Regions from separate parts of the Rhizobium sp. FG113 genome, predicted to be linked through region 2. Evidence: riboswitches for the same ligand, from Rfam matches in the RefSeq annotation. Region 2 holds a riboswitch; each other region holds the start of a gene.
What was found. Region 2 has a riboswitch for thiamine pyrophosphate ahead of thiB (thiamine ABC transporter substrate binding subunit). Riboswitches for the same ligand answer to the same signal wherever they lie in the genome.
Positions count from the first base shown of each region.

Region 1: another riboswitch for thiamine pyrophosphate. It lies ahead of thiM (hydroxyethylthiazole kinase); the one in region 2 lies ahead of thiB (thiamine ABC transporter substrate binding subunit).
Region 3: another riboswitch for thiamine pyrophosphate. It lies ahead of ACODTZ_RS01990 (YkoF family thiamine/hydroxymethylpyrimidine-binding protein); the one in region 2 lies ahead of thiB (thiamine ABC transporter substrate binding subunit).

Region 1 covers NZ_JBMDKV010000001.1:94,031-101,179, reverse strand. Annotated here, with positions in the region: gene putA (trifunctional transcriptional regulator/proline dehydrogenase/L-glutamate gamma-semialdehyde dehydrogenase) at 1-1,780, opposite strand, end outside; gene ACODTZ_RS00460 (Lrp/AsnC family transcriptional regulator) at 1,901-2,371, shown strand; TPP riboswitch at 2,448-2,543, shown strand; gene thiM (hydroxyethylthiazole kinase) at 2,592-3,395, shown strand; gene thiE (thiamine phosphate synthase) at 3,392-4,027, shown strand; gene thiD (bifunctional hydroxymethylpyrimidine kinase/phosphomethylpyrimidine kinase) at 4,024-4,845, shown strand; gene ACODTZ_RS00440 (3-oxoacyl-ACP reductase) at 4,842-5,606, shown strand; gene ACODTZ_RS00435 (carbohydrate ABC transporter permease) at 5,624-6,472, opposite strand; gene ACODTZ_RS00430 (carbohydrate ABC transporter permease) at 6,465-7,149, opposite strand, start outside.
Region 2 covers NZ_JBMDKV010000008.1:39,509-46,657, reverse strand. Annotated here, with positions in the region: gene ACODTZ_RS19080 (ABC-F family ATP-binding cassette domain-containing protein) at 1-979, opposite strand, end outside; gene ACODTZ_RS19075 (thiamine diphosphokinase) at 983-1,639, opposite strand; gene ACODTZ_RS19070 (OmpW/AlkL family protein) at 1,828-2,508, opposite strand; gene ACODTZ_RS19065 (MarR family winged helix-turn-helix transcriptional regulator) at 2,593-3,129, opposite strand; gene ACODTZ_RS19060 (MDR family MFS transporter) at 3,246-4,778, shown strand; TPP riboswitch at 4,851-4,966, shown strand; gene thiB (thiamine ABC transporter substrate binding subunit) at 5,047-6,027, shown strand; gene thiP (thiamine/thiamine pyrophosphate ABC transporter permease ThiP) at 6,041-7,149, shown strand, end outside.
Region 3 covers NZ_JBMDKV010000001.1:490,156-497,304, reverse strand. Annotated here, with positions in the region: gene cysW (sulfate ABC transporter permease subunit CysW) at 1-342, opposite strand, end outside; gene cysT (sulfate ABC transporter permease subunit CysT) at 345-1,166, opposite strand; gene cysP (thiosulfate ABC transporter substrate-binding protein CysP) at 1,272-2,258, opposite strand; TPP riboswitch at 2,557-2,668, shown strand; gene ACODTZ_RS01990 (YkoF family thiamine/hydroxymethylpyrimidine-binding protein) at 2,660-3,268, shown strand; gene ACODTZ_RS01985 (ABC transporter permease) at 3,306-4,130, shown strand; gene ACODTZ_RS01980 (ABC transporter ATP-binding protein) at 4,127-4,915, shown strand; gene ACODTZ_RS01975 (ABC transporter substrate-binding protein) at 4,912-5,952, shown strand; gene ACODTZ_RS01970 (methyl-accepting chemotaxis protein) at 6,178-7,149, shown strand, end outside.

The DNA of each region.
Region 1 (7,149 bases), on a different contig from region 2:
CGCGCGCGCCGTTGATGTCGGTCGCCTGACTTGGAAGGGCGCGCCAGCCCTTGGTGGCGCTTTCGCCCAGCAGATGCGACAGGTGATTAAGCACCGTTTCGCTGGAGAGATCGAGGCCGGCGGAGTTGAGGCGGGTTCCGTAGAGTTCGCCGGGGAGCGAGATCTTGTCATGCTTCTGCCCGACGATCGGCATCTTAGAGACGATCTCGGCCGGGTCGGCGATCAGTTCGTCGATGGAGACGTTTGGATCGGCGATCCGGTTGACGAAGGAGGAGTTGGCGCCGTTCTCCAGCAGGCGGCGCACGAGATAGGCAAGCAGCGTTTCGTGAGTGCCGACGGGTGCGTAGATGCGGCAGGGACGGTTCAGGTTCTGTCGGCCGACAACCTCGTCGTAAAGCGGCTCGCCCATGCCATGCAGGCACTGGAACTCGTATTTGCCGACATAATAATCCGAGCCGGCCATCTGGTAGATGGTCGCCAGCGTCTGGGCGTTGTGGGTCGCGAACTGCGGGAAGACGGCATCGGTCGCCGCCAACAGCTTCCTGGCGCAGGCGATATAGGAAACGTCGGTGTAGATCTTGCGGGTGAAAACAGGGAAGTCCGCGAGGCCGTCGACCTGCGCGCGTTTGATCTCCGCGTCCCAGTAGGCGCCCTTGACGAGGCGCACCATGATCCGACGGCCGGCGCGGCGCGCGAGGTCGATGACGAAATCGAGCACGAAGGGGCAGCGCTTGCCATAGGCCTGGACAACGAAGCCCATGCCGTTCCAGCCTTCGAGATCGGGGTCGAGGCAGAGCGCTTCCAGAAGGTCGAGCGACAGTTCGAGGCGGTCGGCCTCCTCGGCGTCAATGTTGAGGCCGATGTCGTAGGACTTGGCGATCAGCGCCAGCGCCTTCACCTTCGGCAGCAATTCGTCCATGACGCGGGCGCTCTGCGCGCGTGCGTAGCGCGGATGCAGCGCCGAAAGCTTGATCGAGATGCCCGGCCCTTCGTAGATGCCGCGTCGATCAGACGCCTTGCCGATCTCGTGGATCGCGGTTTCGTAGTCCTTGTAGTAGCGCTTCGCGTCGTCGCCCGTCGTCGCTGCTTCGCCCAGCATGTCATAGGAATAGCGGAAGCCGCGCTGCTCGAGCGGCTTTGCCCGCTGCAACGCTTCGTCGATGGTCTCGCCGGTGACGAACTGCTCGCCCATCATCCGCATCGCCATGTCGACGCCGCGGCGGATCACCGGCTCGCCGCAGCGGGCGATCAGTCGGGTCAAGGCGGCCGAAAGGCTGCGGTCGGCGACCGTCGATGTCAGCTTGCCGGTGACGACAAGACCCCACGTCGCGGCATTGACGAAGAGCGAGCGACCGCCGCCGAGATGTGCCTTCCAATCGCCCTCGGAAATCTTGTCGCGGATAAGGGCGTCGCGCGTTGCGGTGTCCGGAATACGCAGCAGCGCCTCGGCCAGACACATCAGCGCAATGCCCTCCTGGCTGGAGAGCGAGTATTCGTGCACCAGCCCCTCGACGCCGGTTCCCTTGTGCTTGGCGCGCAGTGCTTCGATCAGCTTGCGGGCGGTATCGGCGGCGGCTTGCCTGACGTGATCGGGAAGGGCGGCTGCTTCAACCAGGCGTGGCACGCAGATTGTCTCCGGCGTGCGGTAGGCAGCTGTGATCGCGCGGCGCATATCGCTCTGTTCTCGGATCGGTGGAGCAAATCCGTCAAAGGGATTTGCAGAGCCGTTGGCCTGCTCTACTGTGACTTCGACTGCTGCCGCGTCGGTGGTGATTGCCATGCTGGGCTCCTGATCCGCTGATGTCGGAAAGCTAGCAGATTTCAAAAAGTCAATTTCACTTGATTTTGAGCGATCTAGTCTTTAGTTCGCTATTCAATATTCATATTGAAGGGAATTATTGTGGCTGGTGCGGGAAATGTAAGAGAAATCGACCAATTTGATCAACGCATACTTGAGGCGCTCGTCGCCGATGGAAGGATGTCGGTGACCGACCTCGCCAAGCGGGTGGGTCTGTCCAACACGCCCTGCCAGGTCAGGCTCAAACGACTGATCGAGGATGGCTATATTCTCGGCTTCCGCGCCATCATCGACGTCAACAAGCTCGGCCGCAACCATGTGGCGTTTACCGAGGTGAAACTCTCCGACACCAGGGAGAACGCGCTCAACGCTTTCAACGTTGCCGTTCGCAAGCTGCAGGAGGTCGAGGAGTGCCATATGATCGCCGGCGCATTCGATTATCTCCTGAAGATACGCACGTCCGATATCGCCAATTATCGCCTCGTTTTGGGCGAGAAGATCTCCAGCCTTCCCTTCGTCGCCAACACGTCGACCTTCGTTGCCATGGAGGCGATCAAGGAGAACGGCGCCTGATCGAGGCAGATTGCCAGCTCCGGGCTGCTCTCATTTTGCGCGTGACAGCGGTCGGCTTCTCTGACAGAACATTGCCATTGAGAGACAGGGGCGTTTGCCGACGGCAGACTGAGAAGTACCCTTTGAACCTGAACCAGATAATGCTGGCGGAGGGAGTCGCTCGGACCCTTCGGCATTGCTATCAGGGTTCCCGCGTCTTGCCCCGCCCGAAAGGGGCATGATGAAAGACGACAGATCTCCCGGTTCGATGCTTGATGCCATGCGCGCGCAAAAGCCGCTCGTTCAGTGCATCACCAATTTCGTTGCGATGAATATCGCGGCCAACGTGCTGCTCGCGGCCGGCGCATCGCCTGCCATGGTGCATGCCGAGGAAGAGGCCGGCGAGTTCGCGGCCGTCTCCGGCGCGCTGACTGTTAACATCGGCACGCTCTCGCCGAGCTGGATGAACGGCATGCGCGCCGCTGCCAGATCGGCGGGAGAGAGCGCCAGGCCATGGGTCCTCGACCCCGTCGCCCATTATGCGACTGCCTTTCGCAGACAGGCCGTCGCGGATTTGCTGGCGCTTCGCCCGACCATCATTCGCGGTAACGCGTCCGAGATCATTGCGCTTGCCGGTGGCGAAAGTCGGGGGCAGGGCGTCGACAGCCGTGACCCCGTGGAGCAGGCCGAGGCTGCCGCCAGCCATATCGCAAACACGCACCAGGCCGTGGTGGCGGTGACCGGCGAGGTCGATTTCGTCACCGACGGCGCGCGCGGCTGCCGCATCGAAGGCGGCTCATCGCTGATGCCGCAGGTGACGGCGCTCGGCTGCTCGCTGACATGCCTCGTCGGCGCCTTCGCCGCGATCAGGCCGGATGCACCGTTCGAAGCGACGATATCAGCACTCGCCATGTTCGCCGTCGTCGGTGAAGAGGCGGCGCGGGCCGCTGACGGACCGGGGTCATTTTCCTGGCGGTTTCTCGACGCCCTCGCGGCGATAGACGGCGTCGCTATCGACAACAATGCGCGGGTGCGGATGCTATGAGGACGATCGATCTTTCGCTCTATCTCGTCCTCGATCCCGAGCTTTGCGCAGACATCGGCATGGTCGAAACAGCAAGGCGCGCTGTTGCCGGTAGTGCCACCGTCGTGCAGCTTCGCGACAAGCATGCCTCCACGGCGCGCATGATCGAGGCCGGCCGTGCGTTGAAAGAAGCGCTTGCCGGGACGGACGCGCTGCTTGTCGTCAACGATGATGTCGAGGCGGCCATCGCGATCGGCGCCGATGGGCTGCATGTCGGCCAGGACGACATGGTCGTGCGTGCCGCGCGCGAGCGGATCGGGCGCGACATGATCCTTGGTCTGTCGGTGGAGACAGAGGCGTTAGCGAGGGCTGTCGATCCGGCATTGGTCGATTATGCCGGCATCGGGCCGGTCTTCGCGACGCCGACCAAGCCGGACCACAAGCAGCCGATCGGGTTCGACGGTCTTGCACGTCTCGTCGCCGCCTGCCCGGTTCCCTCCGTTGCTATCGGCGGTCTGAAGCTGGCGCATGTCAACGGTGTTTTTGCCGCCGGTGCTGAAGGGATCGCCGTCGTCTCGGCGATTTGCGGCACGGCCGATCCTCACGCCGCCGCCCTCGAGCTTTCAGAGGCAATTCAAGGGAGATCACGATGATCCGCAATGTTCTCTCCATCGCGGGATCCGATCCATCGGGCGGCGCGGGCATCCAGGCGGACCTTAAGGCGTTTGCCGCGCGCGGCGTCTATGGCATGGCGGCGCTCACGGCGTTGACCGCGCAGAACACGCAGGGCGTATCCGGCGTTCACCTTGTCCCAGCGGGTTTCGTCGCCGATCAGATCAAGGCCGTATTCGCCGATGTCCGCGTCGATGCCGTGAAGATCGGCATGATCGCCAATGCCGAAATCGCCGATGCGGTCGCCGACGTTCTCAAGAATCATCTCGGTATCCCGATCGTGCTCGATCCCGTCATGGTGGCCAAGGGTGGGGCAAAGCTTCTCGATCCCGACGCGGTCGATGTGCTTCTGCGCCGGCTGCTGCCGCTTGCGACGCTGCTGACGCCCAATCTGCCTGAGGCAGCCGCGTTGCTGCGCACTGATGTGGCCGAAAGCCGCCGGGAGATGGGCGATCAGGCCGAAGCGCTGCGCGCTTTGGGACCCGCTGCCGTGCTTGTCAAAGGCGGCCATCTCGACGGTGACCAGAGCCCGGACGTGCTGGCAACGGAAGACGGCCTCTCTTGGTTCGAGGCCGCCAGGATGCCGACCGCAAACACGCACGGCACCGGCTGCACGCTATCGAGCGCGTTGGCGGCCGAGCTCGCCAAGGGCGCGACGCTGCCACAGGCGGTAGCCGCCGCAAAGATGTATCTCGCCGGCGCGGTGGCTGCTGCCGACACGCTCGACGTCGGCTCTGGACATGGCCCGGTCCAGCACTTTCACGAACTTTGGACGACAGAGGAAGGATACGCGAAATGACATTGCCGATCAGTGAGCAGACGGTAATCGTAACCGGCGCTGCGCGCGGGCTCGGGGCGGCGATCGCCAGGGCTTTTGCCCGCGAGGGCGCGAAGGTGGCGATCAATTATCGCAACAGTCGGGAGCAGGCCGAGGCGCTTGCGAAAAGCCTCGGCGAGCGGACGCATGCGGTTCAAGCCGATATCCGCGACGGCGCGGCCGTGAGCGAACTGGTGGCTGATGTCACGCGCAGGCTGGGAGCACCGACGACGGTCGTGCACAATGCGCTCGCCGATTTCAGCTTCAACGGCGACGCTCGCCCGAAACTCGGCGAGCTCAGTTGGGAGGAGATGAACGCGCAACTCGACACGGCGGTGAAGGGTGCTTTGAACCTCATCCAGGCAACGCGCCCGGTCATGGCCGCTGCCGGCTTTGGGCGTGTTGTCACGATCGGGACCAATCTCTTCCAGAATCCCGTTGTTCCCTATCACGACTATACGGCGGCGAAGGGTGCGCTGTTGTCGCTGACCCGCACCGCCGCTGCCGAACTCGGGCCTGATGGGATCACCGTGAACATGGTCTCTGGCGGATTGCTGCGCACCACCGATGCCAGCGCCGGGACGCCCGAGGCGGTGTTCGATCTCATCGCCGGCAGCACGCCGTTGCGTCGAGTGACGACGCCGGAGGAAGCCGCCGACGCCGTGCTGTTCTTCGCCAGCCCCTGGGCGCGGGCGGTTACCGGCCAGAACCTGATTGTCGATGGTGGTCTCGTGTTTAGCTGAACGTCACCTGGCTATCATCACGACTTGACCGCGCCTGCGGTCAAGCCGGCGATGATGTGCTTCTGCGCGAGGAAGAAGACGATGACGGTCGGCATGATGGTCAGCGTGATGAAGGCGAGTACGAGTTGCCATGCGGTGCCGAATTCGCCGCGATAGACCATGATGCCAAGCGGCCAGGGGTACATCTTCTCCGAGTTCAGCATGATCAGCGGCAGGATGTAGCTGTTCCAGCTGCCGACGAAGGAGATGATGCTGACCGTCGCGATGATCGGTCGCGAGAGCGGCAGGCAGATATGCCAGAAGAAGCGCATATAGCCGCAGCCATCGACCACTGCCGCCTGGAACAATTCTTCCGGAAGGTTTCGAAAATAATTCCGGAACAGAAGTATGCTCATGCCGAGCCCGAAGGCGACCTGCGGCAGCACCACGCCCCAATATGTGTTGAGCAGCCCGAGATCGCGGATGCGGATGAAAAGCGGCAGAATGGCGGTCGCTGCCGGAAACATCAGCCCGATCAGGAAGTAATTCAGCAGGAACTCGGCGCCGAAGAAGCGGACATGCGCGAAGGTGAAGGCCGCCATGGCCGATACCGATACAGTGAGGAAGACGGTGAGCGCCGCGATGAGCAGCGAATTGACCATCTGCCGCCAGTAGCGATCGCCGAACAGGATATCGGTGTAATTTTCGGCATGCCATTGCACCGGCAGGCCGAATGGATTGGTGCGCAGGTCGCCGAGATCCTTGAAGCCACCAAGCGCTGTGGTCACCAGCGGGATCAGCACGATGGCCGATATGATGACCAGCGACGTGTAGAGATAGGCTTTGGTGCCGGCATTGAGCCGATCGGATGAAACGACGTCAGTCATGGCGCATGAATATCCGTTTGTAGCTGAAGGCGAGCGTGACGCAGATCAGGAAGAGCACGACGCCGACCGCACTTCCGAGCCCGACCTGCATGCGGGCGACGCCGAAGTTGAACAGGAAAGTCACCATCGTCTGCGTGGCGTTGAAGGGACCGCCGCCCGTCAGAGGCATGATGAGGTCGAACAACTGCAGCGAGCCGACGACGGCGAAGAAGACGGACAGGCGCACGGTCGATCCGAGCAACGGCAGGGTGATATAGCGGAACCGCTGCCAGCCGCTGGCACCATCGATCTCGGCTGCCTCCAGCACGCTCTTGTCGAGTGATTGCAGTCCGGCGATGAACAGCATCATGTGGAAGCCGAAGTATTTCCAGACGATGACGCCCAGCACCGCGTACATCGCCAGATCCTTGTCGGCCAGCACATAGGGCGTCTCGACGCCGAGCAGGTGGGCGATCGAGGCGAAGAGCCCGTAGTCGCCGTCATAGACGAAGCGCCAGATCAGGCCGGCGGCGACATCGGCGAGCACGTAGGGCAGGAAAAAGATCAGCCGGAAGACGACCACGCCGGCAATGCGGTGCGCCAGCATCATCGCCAGCCAGATGGCGAGCGGAATCTGGATCGCAATCGAGATCACCATGATCATCGCGTTGTTCTTCAGCGCGGTGAGGAAGGCGCCG
Region 2 (7,149 bases):
TCTTCAGGAGCGTGGTCTTGCCGGCGCCGTTCGGGCCGACGAGGCCGATGCAATCGCCGCGATGAACGCGGATCGAAAACGGCGTGACGATCGGGCGCTCGCCATAGGTCTTGGTGATCTTGTCGGCTTCGATGACGAGCTTGCCGGATTCCTGCGCATCGGAGACGGTCGCCTGCACGGTGCCCTGCGGCCCTTTGTGGCCGCGATAGCTGGCGCGCATCGTCTGCAGCTCGCCGAGGCGGCGCATGTTGCGCTTGCGGCGCGCGGTGACGCCGTAGCGCAGCCAGTGCTCCTCGCGCTCGATCGCCTTGCCGAGCTTGTGCTGCTCCATCTCCTCGGCTTCCAGAACCTGGTCGCGCCAGGCCTCGAAATGGGCGAAGCCGCGGTCGAGGCGGCGCGAGGTGCCGCGGTCGAGCCAGACGGTGGCGGTCGAGACCTTTTCGAGGAAGCGCCTGTCGTGCGAGATCAGGACCAGCGCGCTGCGGGTCTTCTGCAGCTCGCCTTCCAGCCATTCTATGGTGGGCAGGTCGAGATGGTTGGTCGGCTCGTCGAGAAGCAGGATATCGGGCTCTGGCGCGAGAACGCGGGCAAGTGCCGCGCGGCGCGCTTCGCCGCCCGAGAGGTTCTTCGGATCTTCCTCGCCGGTGAGGCCGAGATGCGACAGAAGATAGGTCACACGGTAGGGGTCGTCGCCCGGTCCAAGCCCAGCTTCCGCGTAGGCCTGCACGGTGCTGTAGCCGGCGAAATCGGGCGCCTGTTCGAGATAGCGCACGGTCGACGACGGGTGGCGGAACACCTCGCCGGACTGCGCCTCGACCATTCCGGCGGCGATCTTCAGCAACGTCGATTTGCCGGAGCCGTTACGGCCGACAAGGCAGATCTTGTCGCCGGGCTCCACCTGCAGGGCAGCGCCCGCCAGAAGTGGCGCGCCGCCGAAGCTCAGGAAGATATCGTCGAGTTTAAGGATAGGGGGCGCCAAAAATCAGACTCCGGAAAGATCGTAAGGGCGGGCGAGCACGATGGCGCGGCCGCTTTGAAGCGAGAAGCGCACGGGGCCTTCCGCGACATTGGAAATGGTGCGTGACGAGCCGAAGGGCAAATGGAAATCGCTGAGCGGATAGCGGGCGTTTTCGATGAAGAGGCCGCTGAGCTCGCTGAAGGCGGGAACGGAAAACAGGCTGTTCTTCGGCAGGTCGAGCGTGATGCTGCCCGCGATCAGCGGCACGGCTTCCTCCGTGCCTGAGGTGAGCAGCACATCGAGGCCGGTCTCTGCCAGACTGACAGCGTAGAGCAGGTGCTGCAGCGCGTGGTCGGAGCGGTCGCCTGAGAGGGCGCCGACGAGGATCAGCCTTGTCGCGCCGCGGGCTATCGCTTCCGATACGGCGATCTCGCCATCGGTGGCGGCCTTGGCGGCGGGGTAGGGTTTTCTCGGGATATTGGAGAAGGCCGCCGTCAGATCATCCGGCGTGGAATCGAAATCGCCGACCCAGAGCTCAGGCCTGACATCGAGCGCCAGCGCGTGCCGCATGCCACCATCGGCCGCGATGAAACGGCTGCCGGAGACGGCTGCGCGAAGGCGCTCCGTCATATGCAGCTCGCCGCCGAGCAGGATGGTGAAGGTGGATTGGCTCATGGGCATTGCCCATAGCGCAAAGCGGGGGAAAAGGGAAAGGGCGCGGACATGGTTTGTCCGCGCCCTCAAGCGTTTCTGCAATAAAGGTTGGCTAAAGCGCGTCGCGATCCTTCGGATTCGCTTGCCACGCTTTAAGCCTTTGTCTGTCGCATGTCGGTGCCGCAAAACCGCTGCACACTTTTGCGCGACATGCTTTAGAAGCGGTAGGTTACACCGGCGCCGATCAGCCAGGGATCGAGCTTGGCCTTGCCGGTCATGTCGGTGCCGCCGACGTTCACGTTGAAATCGGGACGCAGGAAGATCTTCTTGACGTCGACGTTGAGGCCCCAGTGCTCGTCGAACATGTAGTCGAAGCCGGCCTGGAGCGCGACGCCGAAGGTGTTGTCGATGTCGAGGCTCTGGGCGCTCTTGCCCTTCTCGTTGTAGAAGATGGTGTAGTTCAGGCCGGCGCCGACATAAGGCTTGAAGTTGCCGAAATCGTTGAAGTGATACTGCAGCGTCACCGTCGGCGGCAGCAGCCAGGTCTTGCCGACATCGCCGAGGCTTTCGATCGAACCCTTGCCGGTAACGTTGGCGAATGTCGTGCCGAGAATGAGTTCGGCGGCGATGTTGTCGGTGAAGAAGTAGGTGACGTCGAATTCAGGAACGACGGTGTCCGAATAGGAGAGATCCGAGCCAGGGACGCCGCCAACGTAGCCGGAATCCTGGGTGATAACGCCAAGCGCGCGCAGGCGGATCATCCAGGGACTCTGGCTCTGCGTCGCTTCCTGTGCCGCGGTCGGCTGGGTCAGGTCGGCGGACATGGCCGGATGGGCAGCGGCAACCAGAACGACGGCAGCGAACATGCCCTTTAGTTTTGCCAGGCGGCGTTTCATTCGATTCTCTCCTAGGTTTTATGGTCAGGGGGAGTTCTATGAAACGCGGCAAGGTAACTGTTTGATTCAGATCAATCTCTCGATCTATTTTCCGGCTTTTGGTGTCGCAGGCAAATGTTTGTCCGGCATGGCGAAAACGCGCTCGAAACCTGTCATGTACCGATCAAACAGCTCGGCAAAGTTTTTGGCGTCCTCGGACGACCAGTCGGAGACGACATCCTTGATGATCGCGAGCTTTTGAGATTTCAGTTCTGTGAGCAGGCTCCAGCCGGATGGCGTGATCACCACCAGGATCCGCCGGGCGTCCTGCTGAGATGCGGCGCGTTCGAGAACACCGCGGCCCACCATGTCGGCGACAATGCGGCTTGCGCGGGACGGATCGATGCGCATGGCCTCGGCAATCGTCCCCACGGTCACCTCGCCATTCCTGCGGGCGAGCTTGACGGCTTCGAGAACATCCAGATGCGAAAGCTCCAGATCCGGAGCCACCTTTTCGATGGCGAGGCGGGCAATCAGTCGTCGCCCCGTGATCATCCGCATACGGCTCATGCTTTGGCCGATATGGGCGATATCATCTTCGGTCGGCGTGGTGTCGGGGTCGATTTGCAAAGTATCTGTCATGAGGTGGAGGATAACAGAAGCGATCGGGGAGGAAAATATGCTGATGTCATTTACATGACGTTGACATTTATATGCTGATAGCACATAAATTGCGCCCCAACCAGAAAGATCGCCCCATGAATCCACAGATCGCAGCGCAGCCGCTGGTGACCGACCCCCGTCGTCGGCTCATTCTCTTTCTTTTCCTGATGACCGCCATGTTCATGGCCATGCTCGACAACCAGATCGTCGCCACGGCGCTTCCGACAATCGTCGGGGAGTTCGGGCATCTTGAGCGGTTCAGCTGGGTCGGCTCGGCCTATCTGCTGGCTGTCAGCGCGGTGATGCCGCTCTATGGCAAACTCGGCGATCTCTTCGGCCGCAAATATGTGATGATGGCCGCGATCCTGATCTTCACCGTGGGTTCGGCGGTTTGCGGGCTGGCGGTTTCGATGAATACGCTGATCGCCGCGCGCCTGCTGCAGGGTCTCGGTGGCGGCGGGATCATGGTGTCGATCTTCGCGGTGACGGCCGATCTCTTCGAGCCGCGCGAGCGCGCCAAATACCAGAGCTATGTCAGCCTTGTGCTGATGGCGTCGGGCGCTATCGGGCCCGTGCTCGGCGGCACGATGAGCGATCTCTTCGGCTGGCGCTCGATCTTCCTCGTCAATATTCCTATCGGTGTTGTCGTGCTCGGTGGCCTGGTTTTCATGCTTCCCTATCGCAAGCCGAACCGTCGTCCGACGATCGACTATGCCGGCGCCATTCTGCTGGCGCTGACGACGACAAGCATCGTTCTGGCCGCTGATGGCGCACAGGTGTTCGGCTCGCTGATCGCCCCGCTTAATCTCGCAATCATCGCTGCCGGCGTGGTCTTCCTGGTGTCGTGGGTGTTCGTCGAGCGCCGTGCCGCCGAACCGATCATTCCGCTGTCGCTGTTTCGCAATTCGACCTTCAGCCTGCTGCTGATCATGTCGATCATGAGCGGCGGCATCGCTATCGGCATGGTGAACTATTTCGCGCTCTTCCTGCAGACCACGACAGGGCTTTCTCCGTCCGCGGCCGGGCTGCTCTTCATCCTGTTGACCGGAGGCCTGATGTGCGGGTCGATCTCGGCCGGCCGGATCATCTCGGTGACGGGGCGCTACAAGCCGTTCGCCATCGCCAGCCTCAGCTGCAACGCCTTGGCCTTCGCGCTGTTGTCGCAGTTTCATGCCGGCACGCCGCTCATCTTCATCGGCGCGGTGATGACACTGCAGGGTGTCGGCGTCGGCCTGGCGCAACAGGTGCCGATCATCGGCGTGCAGAACGCGGCGCCGGTGCGCGATATCGGTGCGGCAACCGGCTCGGTGACACTGTCGCGCATGGGCGGGGCCTCTATCGCGATCTCGATCTACGGCGCGATCATCGGCTCGCAGCTTTCGCGCGTCGGTTCCTCCATCCCCGGCGTTGCCGATATCGAGCAGCTCACGCCGAAGATGCTGGCCGCCTTGCCGGAGGCCGCACGCCAGGCGGTTGCCGAGGCCTATGCCAATGCCTTCGTGCCGCTGTTCATTACGTCCTGCGGCATCGCGCTGATCGGGCTTGTGGCGGCCCTCATGCTGAAGCCGGTGCAACTGCCGCGTACAGGTGGCGCACCGGCGAAAGCGGCTGCCGAGGCCGCCGAATAGCCAACGAACTGGCAGACTGAACCTGGCCGACGTCCGCTCTTGCCAGACGCCGGCTACGGATATACACCTTGCGACGCTCTAACGGGGTGCCTCGTATCTTCAGGATGCTTGGCTGAGAGGCTTGCAAAAGCCAACCCGCGGAACCTGATCCGGCTAACACCGGCGGAGGGATTAGACGCGTGACACCAGGCACCGCCCTTTTCCCCTTCAATGAACCTAGAGGAGAGGTGTCATGACCCATTTCAAGACCTATGCGCTCGGCGCCGCCATGCTGTTGGCGGGCTTTTCGGCAACGGCAGCACACGCCGCCGACAAGACGCTCACCATCTACACCTATGAGAGCTTCACCTCCGAATGGGGTCCCGGCCCGAAGGTGAAGGCAGCGTTCGAGAAGACCTGCGGCTGCACGGTCAACTTCGTCAGCGTTGCGGATGGCGTGGCGCTGCTGTCGCGTCTGAAGCTCGAGGGATCGGGCACGAAGGCGGATGTCGTCCTCGGCCTCGACACGAACCTCATCACCGAAGCCAAGGCTACCGGCCTGTTCGATGCGAGCGGCGTCGACACCGGCGCGTTGCAAGTCCCCAGCGGCTTCAAGGATGATGTCTTCGTGCCCTATGACTACGGCCATTTCGCCGTGATCTACGACACGCAGACCTTCAAGACGCCGCCCGCGAGCCTGAAGGAACTGGTCGACGGCGATCCCGCGCAGAAGATCGTCATCGAGGATCCTCGCACCTCGACACCGGGCCTCGGCTTGCTCTTGTGGGTGAAGTCGGTCTATGGCGACCAGGCGCCGGAAGCCTGGGCGAAGCTCAAGAAGCGCGTGCTGACGGTGACGCCCGGCTGGTCGGAGGCCTATGGCCTGTTCACCAAGGGCGAGGCGCCGATGGTGCTCTCCTATACGACGTCGCCCGCCTACCACATGGTTTCGGAAAACACCGATCGCTACCAGGCGGCCGCATTCTCCGAAGGGCACTACATCCAGATCGAGGTCGCGGGCCTGTTGAAGAATGCGCCGGACAAGGTGCTGGCGCAGGACTTCCTGAAGTTCATGGTCACCCCAGGTTTCCAGGACACGATCCCGACCAACAACTGGATGATGCCGGTGTCCAAAACCTCGGAGCCGCTGCCGGATGCTTTCGGCAAGCTCGTCAACCCGTCGAAGACCTTCCTGATGAGTTCGGATGAGGTCGCCAAGAACCGCAAGGCCTGGATCGACGAATGGCTGGCCGCCATGAGCATGAATTGATGAGCATGAATTGATGCTTCTTGCGCCGTCCGAAAGACGATATGCGCTGGCCGGCGGGGCGCTCAGCCTCGCCGCCATTCTTGTCTTCGTGACGGTCGCTACGCTCTCGCTGCTGATCTCCACCGACGGCATGCCTGTCGGCGCGATCCTCTCCGACCCATACATCCTGCGCGTTCTGCGCTTCACGCTTCTGCAGGCGGCGCTTTCGACGCTGCTGTCGGTCGTGCTGGCCATCCCTGTCGCACGGGCGCTGGCGCGGCAGCCGCGATTTGTTGGCCGCATCTGGATCATCCGGCTGATGGCGGTGCCGATGGGGCTGCCGGTGTTGATCGGCGCACTCGGCCTGATCGGCATCTGGGGCCGGCAGGGTGTCGTCAACACGATGCTCTCGTGGACGGGTCTCGATCAACCCGTCAGCATCTATGGCCTGTCGGGCATTCTGCTCGCGCATGTGTTCTTCAATCTGCCGCTTGCCTGCCGGCTGATGCTGGCGGCGCTGGAGCGGGTGCCGGGCGAATACTGGCTGGTGGCGAGCGGTCTCGGCATGCGGCCGGTTTCCGTCTTCCGCTTCATCGAATGGCCGGTGCTGCGCTCTGTCATACCAGGCGTGGCGGGACTGATCTTCATGCTCTGCGCCACCAGCTTCACGCTGGTGCTGATGCTCGGCGGCGGACCGGCGGCGACCACGATCGAGGTGGCGATCTACCAGTCGCTGCGCTTCGATTTCGATCCCGGCCGCGCGGTGGGCCTGTCCCTGCTGCAGATCGCGTTGACGGCCGTGGTGCTCGGCATTCTGTCGCTGCTGCCGGCATCCGGAGATGCGGGACTGACGGCGGGCCGCACGATCCGGCGGCCCGATGGCACGCTGTTTGGTGCATGGATCGCCGATCGCGCGCTTCTCACGCTGGCTGTGCTGTTTCTCGGCTTGCCGTTGCTCTTCATCGTCATTGCCGGCCTGCGCGCCGATCTGGTGAAGCTCGTCGGCGAAGCGATCTTTTGGCGGGCGCTTGCCACCAGCGGCGTGATGGCGCTCTCGTCGGCCTTGCTGTCGTTCGCCCTGTCGATGCCGCTCGTGCGTGCGCGCCATACGCTTTCGCTTGAGAGGAGATCACGGCGCGGCGC
Region 3 (7,149 bases), on a different contig from region 2:
CGATACGGAGAACGGCACCTCGATCAGCACGAGCAGGAAGCGCTTGCCCCAGAAATCGAACTTGGTGATCGACCATGCAGCTGCGACGCCGAAGGCGGTGTTGATGGGCACGGCGATCAACGCGGTCAGCACCGTCAGCATGATCGCATGCAGCGTATCGGGATGGCTGATCGTGGCGCTATAGACCTGCCAGCCCTTGGCGAAGGCTTCGACGCCGATGATAACGAGCGGCGCGAGGATGAGGAACGCGCCGATGATAAGCACGAGGCTAATCAATGTGCGTCGGACGATCGGCTGATCGCCGACGCGCGGCGGTTTGCGGCGGGTGGGAATGCTGCTCATGATCAGTTCCTCACCGTATATCGCAGCGCCCGCGCCTGCATCCAGTTGGTCAGCGCCAGCATGAGGAAGGCTGTGAGCAGCAGGACAGAGGCGATCGCGGCGGCCGCCTGGTAGTCGTATTCCTCAAGCCGGATGAAGACGAGCAGTGCGGTGATCTCCGTCGACATCGGCTGGTTGCCGGCGATGAAGATGATGGCGCCGAACTCGCCAAGCGAGCGGGCGAAGGACAGAGACACGCCGGCAAGCAGCGCCGGCGTCAGCAGCGGCAGCATGACCTTGCGGAAGATCGTCCAGTCCGAACCGCCAAGCGACTGCGCCGCCTCTTCATAAGCCGGGTCGAGATCCTCCAAAACCGGCTGAACGGTGCGCACGATGAAAGGAAGGCTGGTGAAGCACATGGCGACCATGATGCCGATCGGCGTATAGGCGACCTTGATGCCGATACCTTCAAGCACCGAGCCGAACCAGCCATTCGCGGCAAACAGCGTCGTCAGCGCGATACCGGCCACTGCGGTCGGCAGCGCGAAAGGCAAATCGACCATAGCATCGACGAGGCGCCAGCCGGGGAAGCGATAGCGCGTCAGCACCCAGGCGAGCGCGAAGCCGAAAAACAGGTTGAAGATCGTGGCGCCGAGCGCCGAGAGCACCGTGACCCGATAGCTGGCGAGCGCGCGCGAGGATGACACGATGCGCCAGTAGTCCTCTGGCCCAAGGCTTGCAGCCTTGAACACCAGGGCGGCCAGAGGCAGGACGACGATAAGGCCGACATAGAGAAGGGTCACACCCAGCGACAGGCGTAATCCGGGCAGGACATTGCGTCTCAAGCGGTCATTCCCTGTTTCATAAGTCCTGCTCTGCAAGCACGATGACGAAAGCGGCCCGGCGGGCAAACGCCAGCCGGGCCAAGCGATGTGATATCTTGTTAGGGCTTACCGGCTGCCATAAAGCTTGTCGAGAATGCCGCCGGAAGCGAAGTGTTCCTTCTGGATCTTTTCCCAGCCGCCAAACGTATCGTCGACATTGACAAGGCGGATCGCCGGGAACTGGTCCTTGAACTCGCCGATCACCTTCTCATCGCGAACGCGATGGCCGAACTGCGCGGCAATCCGCTGGCCTTCCTCGGTGTAGAGGAAGTCGAGATAGGATTTCGCGAGCGCTTCGGAGCCATGCTTTGCGGCGACCTTGTCGACCACAGCGACGGGGAATTCGGCAAGCAGGCTGACCGACGGGATCACGCCCTGAACCTTGTCGGAGCCGTACTGCTTCTCGATGCCGCGTGTCTCGGCCTCGAAGGTGATCAGCACATCGCCGGTCTCGCGCTCGACGAAGGTCGTCGTGGAGGCGCGGCCACCGGTGTCGAAGACCGGCACGTTGTCGAAGATCTTGGTGATGTAGGCTTCGATCTTACCCTCGTCGTCCTTGTAGGCTTCCTTCGCCCAGGCATAGGCGGCGAGATAGGTGTAGCGCGCATTGCCCGATGTCTTCGGGTTCGGGAAAACCGCATGCACGTCGTCACGCGCCAGATCGCCCCAGTCCTTGATGTTCTTCGGGTTGCCGGCGCGCACCAGGAAGGATGGGAAGGAATAGAAGGGCGACGCGTTGTTCGGGAAGGCCTTTGCCCAATCCTTGGAGACGAAACCGTTCTTTGCCAGGAAATCGATATCCGTCGACTGGTTGAACGTCACGACGTCTGCCTCCAGCCCCTCGATGATCGAGCGCGCCTGCTTGGAGGTGCCGGCATGCGACTGGTCGATGGTCACACCGGGATGCTGCTTGATGAAGGCTTCGTTCTCCGAGGCGAAAAGCTCGCGCGAAACGTCGTAGGAAGCGTTTAGAAGCTTCTTCGGCTCTTCGGCATGGGCCTGAACGGAAAGGAGGGCGGCAAGCGCTGTGCCGAGAATCAGAAGGCGTTTCATCTATCGCTCCGGTGTTTTACTGTGCGGTGAAACTAATCGGACCGCCTCCAGATCGCGAGGAACCACCGCCCCCGCTTGCGGACAGGCTTAGAAATTCTGTCCTTTTTTCGCCATATTTCGCGGTGGTTTTGCTTCATGCGGCGCTACACTCTACTCGCGAAGCATTCCTAAGCCTCTGCCAACAAACCGCTTTCCCCGAGCCGGGAATTTGAGAGGGCCGAATAGAAATTACTGCGAAGTCTCGGCTCCTCAGTCCACGACATGGCCCTTGCGCTCGTCCAGGCTTTGGCGTATCACCCCGACATCACAGGGGTGCTCCGTAATGCCGGGGCTGAGATACGATCGCATGATCGTGGACCCTCAAGCTGATCTGGATAATGCCAGCGGAGCGAGGTAGAGCGATGTTTTCCGGCGCGCAGATTTCACTGTATCCCATGACCGACGATTTCGTCGGCGTCATCACCCATGCGCTTTCCGCGCTCGATCCCCATCGTGACAGGTTGCGGATCGAGACGGACGACATTTCGACGCTGATCATCGGCACTCCCGACGTCGTTTTCGCCGCCATGCGCGATCTGTTCGCGGCGGCCGCCAGCAGCGGCAAGCATTGCGTCTTGCACGCGACCATCTCGCGCGGTTGCCCCGGCGAGCCTGACGACCCGATCTGCCAGACGCCCGAACTGACCGGCCCCATGGCACCGCTCGACGAGCGCAAGGCCCGCGCGCACCAGGCGGTCAAGGACGCGCCTGTCATCGGTCAGGAAACGGCCGCGCAGTTTTCGCTCTATACACTCGGGATCGATGGCCACATGGACGAGATCTACGGCTGCATCGACTTCCTGAAGAATTCGGGCGTCTTCGAAAAATCGAAGAACTTCTGCACGAAGCTGCGCGGCGACACCGGCGCGGTGTTTTCGACCGTGCACGAAGCGCTGGTGCGCTTTGGCCCGCCAGCAGGCCATGTGACGATCGACCTTACCGTCTCGGCAAACAGCCCGTCCAAGCGCTAAGCGCCGCCCCACGCTCGCGCCCCAAACGGTTGCTCCCATGTCGACATCACGTCTGCCTTCGCGGCAGGTCGTTTCCGACCTGCACCATCATATCCGTACTGGTCTGAGCCAGGCTCTGCCGGCAATCGCGGCGGTCTGCCTTCTGGTGGCGGCTTGGGAGGCCTATGTTCGCCTGTCCGGCATCTCGCCCACGACCTTGCCCGCGCCGTCCCGCGTGCTTGCGCAGACCTTCCAGTCACGACAGGCGCTGTTCGACAACACGCTCCCGACCTTGCGGGCGACGCTCGCCGGTTTCGGCTGCTCGCTCGCGGCAGCCTTCATCCTGTCGGTGCTAATTGACTTCTGCCAGCCGCTTCGTCGGGCGCTGTTTCCCCTCTTCATCATCAGCCAGACGCTGCCGCTGGTCGCCATCGCGCCACTGATCGTTCTGTGGTTCGGCTTCGGCCTGACGCCGAAGATCCTGCTGGTCGCACTCGTCACCTTCTTCCCGATGCTGGTAGCGCTTTGCCAGGGCTATCAATCGACCGAAGACGAGTTGCAGCAACTGGTTGCCTCGATGGGTGCACCGCGCTGGAAGCAGTTCCTGCTCGCCCGGCTGCCATCCGCCCTGCCATTCTTCTTCGCCGGGCTGCGTATATCCATCACCTACGCCGTCGTCGGCGCGATCTTCGCGGAATATGCGGGTGCTGCCAAAGGGCTCGGCATCTACATGCTGAACGCCAAGAACAATTTCCGGCCCGATCTGGTGCTGGCCGCCGTGTTCGTCAGCGCCGTCCTCACTCTTACTCTATTCGGCCTCACCGTCATCGCCGAACACCTGGCCATGCCATGGGCAAGACGCGGAAAGGGAGGCGCCCGATGACCGTGCCGCGCCTGGAACTCGACCACATCACCTGCCGCTACGACGAAACGCCTGTTTTGTCGGACATCTCGCTGACGGTGAAGCCCGGCGAATTCGTCTCCATTCTCGGGCCTTCGGGCTCCGGCAAGTCAACGCTCTTCAAACTGCTGACCGGCGCGCGCAGGCCTGAGAGCGGCAGCATGCGCTTCGACGGCCAACCGCTTGACGGAACGATCCGCCCCTTCGCCTTCATGCCGCAGCGCGACGCGCTGATGCCGTGGCGGCGCATAATCGACAACACCACGCTTGGCCTTGAGGTCCAGGGCATGCGCCGCGCCGAGGCCCGCCGGCGGGTGCTGCCTTTGTTTTCCGAATTCGGCCTCGACGGCTTCGAACAGCACTATCCGGCGGCATTGTCCGGCGGCATGCGGCAACGGGCGGCACTGCTGCGCACCGTGGTGCAGCACAAGCCGATGCTCTTGCTCGACGAACCCTTCGGCGCGCTCGACGCATTGACGCGCGCAGGCATGCAGCGGTGGCTGGAGGAGATGTGGTCGCAGCACGACTGGACCGCGATGCTCGTCACTCATGATGTGCGCGAGGCGGTCTATCTCTCCGACCGCATCTATATCTTCTCGCCCCGCCCTGCCCGCGTCATCCGCGAGATCACCGTCGATCTGCCGCGCCCGCGCATATTGGACGGCGCGGCGCGCGCGCTTGCGGCCGAGATCGAGGCCGACATCCTCGACACTCTCTTCAATGCCCCTAACGACGCCACAACGACCAACCTGGAGGAACCACGATGAAAAACCCGATGCTGACCCGCCGCGCAGCCCTGGCTTCAGCCGCAGGGCTTGCGCTTACGCTGCCAATGTCGCCGCTTCTCTCGAAGTCGGCCTGCAGCGAGGAGAAGCGCCCCGTCAAGGTCGCCCTGGACTGGACACCGAATACCAACCACATCGGCCTGTTCGTGGCCCGCGACAAGGGATTTTACCGCGATGCGGGCCTCGACGTGGAGATCCTGCCCTATACGGACACCTCGGCCGGCACACTCGTCGCCAATCATGTCGCTGACTTCGGCATTGACGGCGCCATCGGCCTCATGACGCAGCGGACAGCCGGCGCCGATCTCATGGCGACCTATGCCATCGTCCAGACCGAGACCGGCCGTCTCGTCTTCAATGCCGATCGCGATGACATCCGCAGCCCCAGGGATCTTGACGGCAAGACCTATGGTGGCTTCGGCAGCGCCTGGGAGAACGCGCTGATCGGCTCGCTTATCCGCCATGATGGCGGCAAGGGCGAATTCGAGACCGTGACGCTCGGCACCTCCGCCTATCAGGCACTCGCCAACGGCAGTGTCGATTTCACGCTCGAGGTCTACACCTGGGAGGGCGTGCAGGCGGAACTCGAGGGTGTGAAGCAACGCGCCTTCCGCTACGCCGATTATGGCGTTCCGGACGAGCACACCACGCTGCTCGCCTCCAGCCAGGCATTTCTAGACGAGAAGCCGGAACTCGCCCGCGCCTTCCTGCAGGCGACGCGCAAGGGCTACGACTTCGCGGTCGATCACCCCGACGACGCGGTCGATCTGATGATCGCGGCCAATAGCGACGCGCTGACCAATCGTGCGCTTGTAGAGGCATCGCTGAAGGCGCTGATCGCGGGACACTATTTCCGCACAAACGACGGCATTACCGGTCGCATCGATCCGGCCAAGATGACGGCGATCGGCAACTATCTGTTCCAGGCGAAAATCCTGAAGGACGCCGACGGCAAGGCGCTTGAGGCAGCACCTGATTTCACCGGCTATTTCACGAACACGCCGCTCGACGCCGCCTGACAGCCGGCATGCCTGCACCATCCACGACACTCCTCCAATCGGTAGCCGGTTGGAGGAGTGCTTCCCGTGGCCGAGGCGATCAAGAGCACAAGGCCAAGCGAGTAGCCTAGCGTGCAGTTTGATTAAAGCTTTACCGAAAATTCATGATGTAGCGCCGATTGCTAGCGGGCGAATTATTTATACCATTACGGCGTTCTCGCCACTTTGATTTTCGGAGCTTTCATTTTGAAAAACCTAAGGATTTCACGCCAACTTTTTATGCTCGTGGGCCTGCTGCTCGTCATATTCTCGGGCATTGTATACATGCAGATCAGCACATTGCGTGATGCCATCTACACCGAACGTTTCGAAATGATGCGCTCGCAGGTCGAAAGCGCCATCAGTGTGCTCGACACCTTCTACCAGCAGGAGAAAGCCGGAACACTGACGCACGAAGCCGCACAACAGGCAGCCTTCAAGGTTGTCGAGAAGATGAAATACGAGCCTTCAGGCTATTTCGTCGGCTTCGACTACAATGTCGTCCAGATCTTCAAGGAAGGCTCCAAAAGCATCGGTCAGAACCAGTCCGGCACACAGGACAAGACCGGAAAATATATCTCCAAGGAGCAGGTTGATCGCGGTATCGCTGGCGGCGGCCGCACGATCTTCTACTGGCAGAAGCCCGGCCAGCCGGCTGATCAGCTCTTCCTCAAGGGCAATTATTCAAAAGCCTTCGAACCCTGGAAGGTCGTTGTTGCGACCGGCGTCTACATGGATGACGTGGAGGCGCAGATCTGGGATGCGACGATTGAAGTCGTTGGTCTCTGTCTCATCGCGCTGTTCATCGCCGTCGCCATGGCTTTCTACATCATTCGCAGCATTTCGCAGCCGCTGACTGCGATCCACGACGCGTTGGGCGCGGTTGCCAATGAGGATATCAGCAAGGTCATTCCGCACACCGACCTGCGCAACGAAGTCGGTATGATGGCGAAAGCCACCAAGTCGCTGCAGGAAAAGGTGCGCGATCGCCAGCAGATGACCATCCGGCAGGAAGAGCAGCAGCGCGAGCTCAATGCCGAGCGCCAGCGCAGCGTCGATGCGCAGTTGCTTGACGCCGAGCAGCAGGCGCATGTTGTCTCGACAATCGGAAGTTCGCTCGAGAGGCTGGCGAACGGCGACCTCACCGTCCGTTGCGATGATCTCGGCGCCAAATATGCC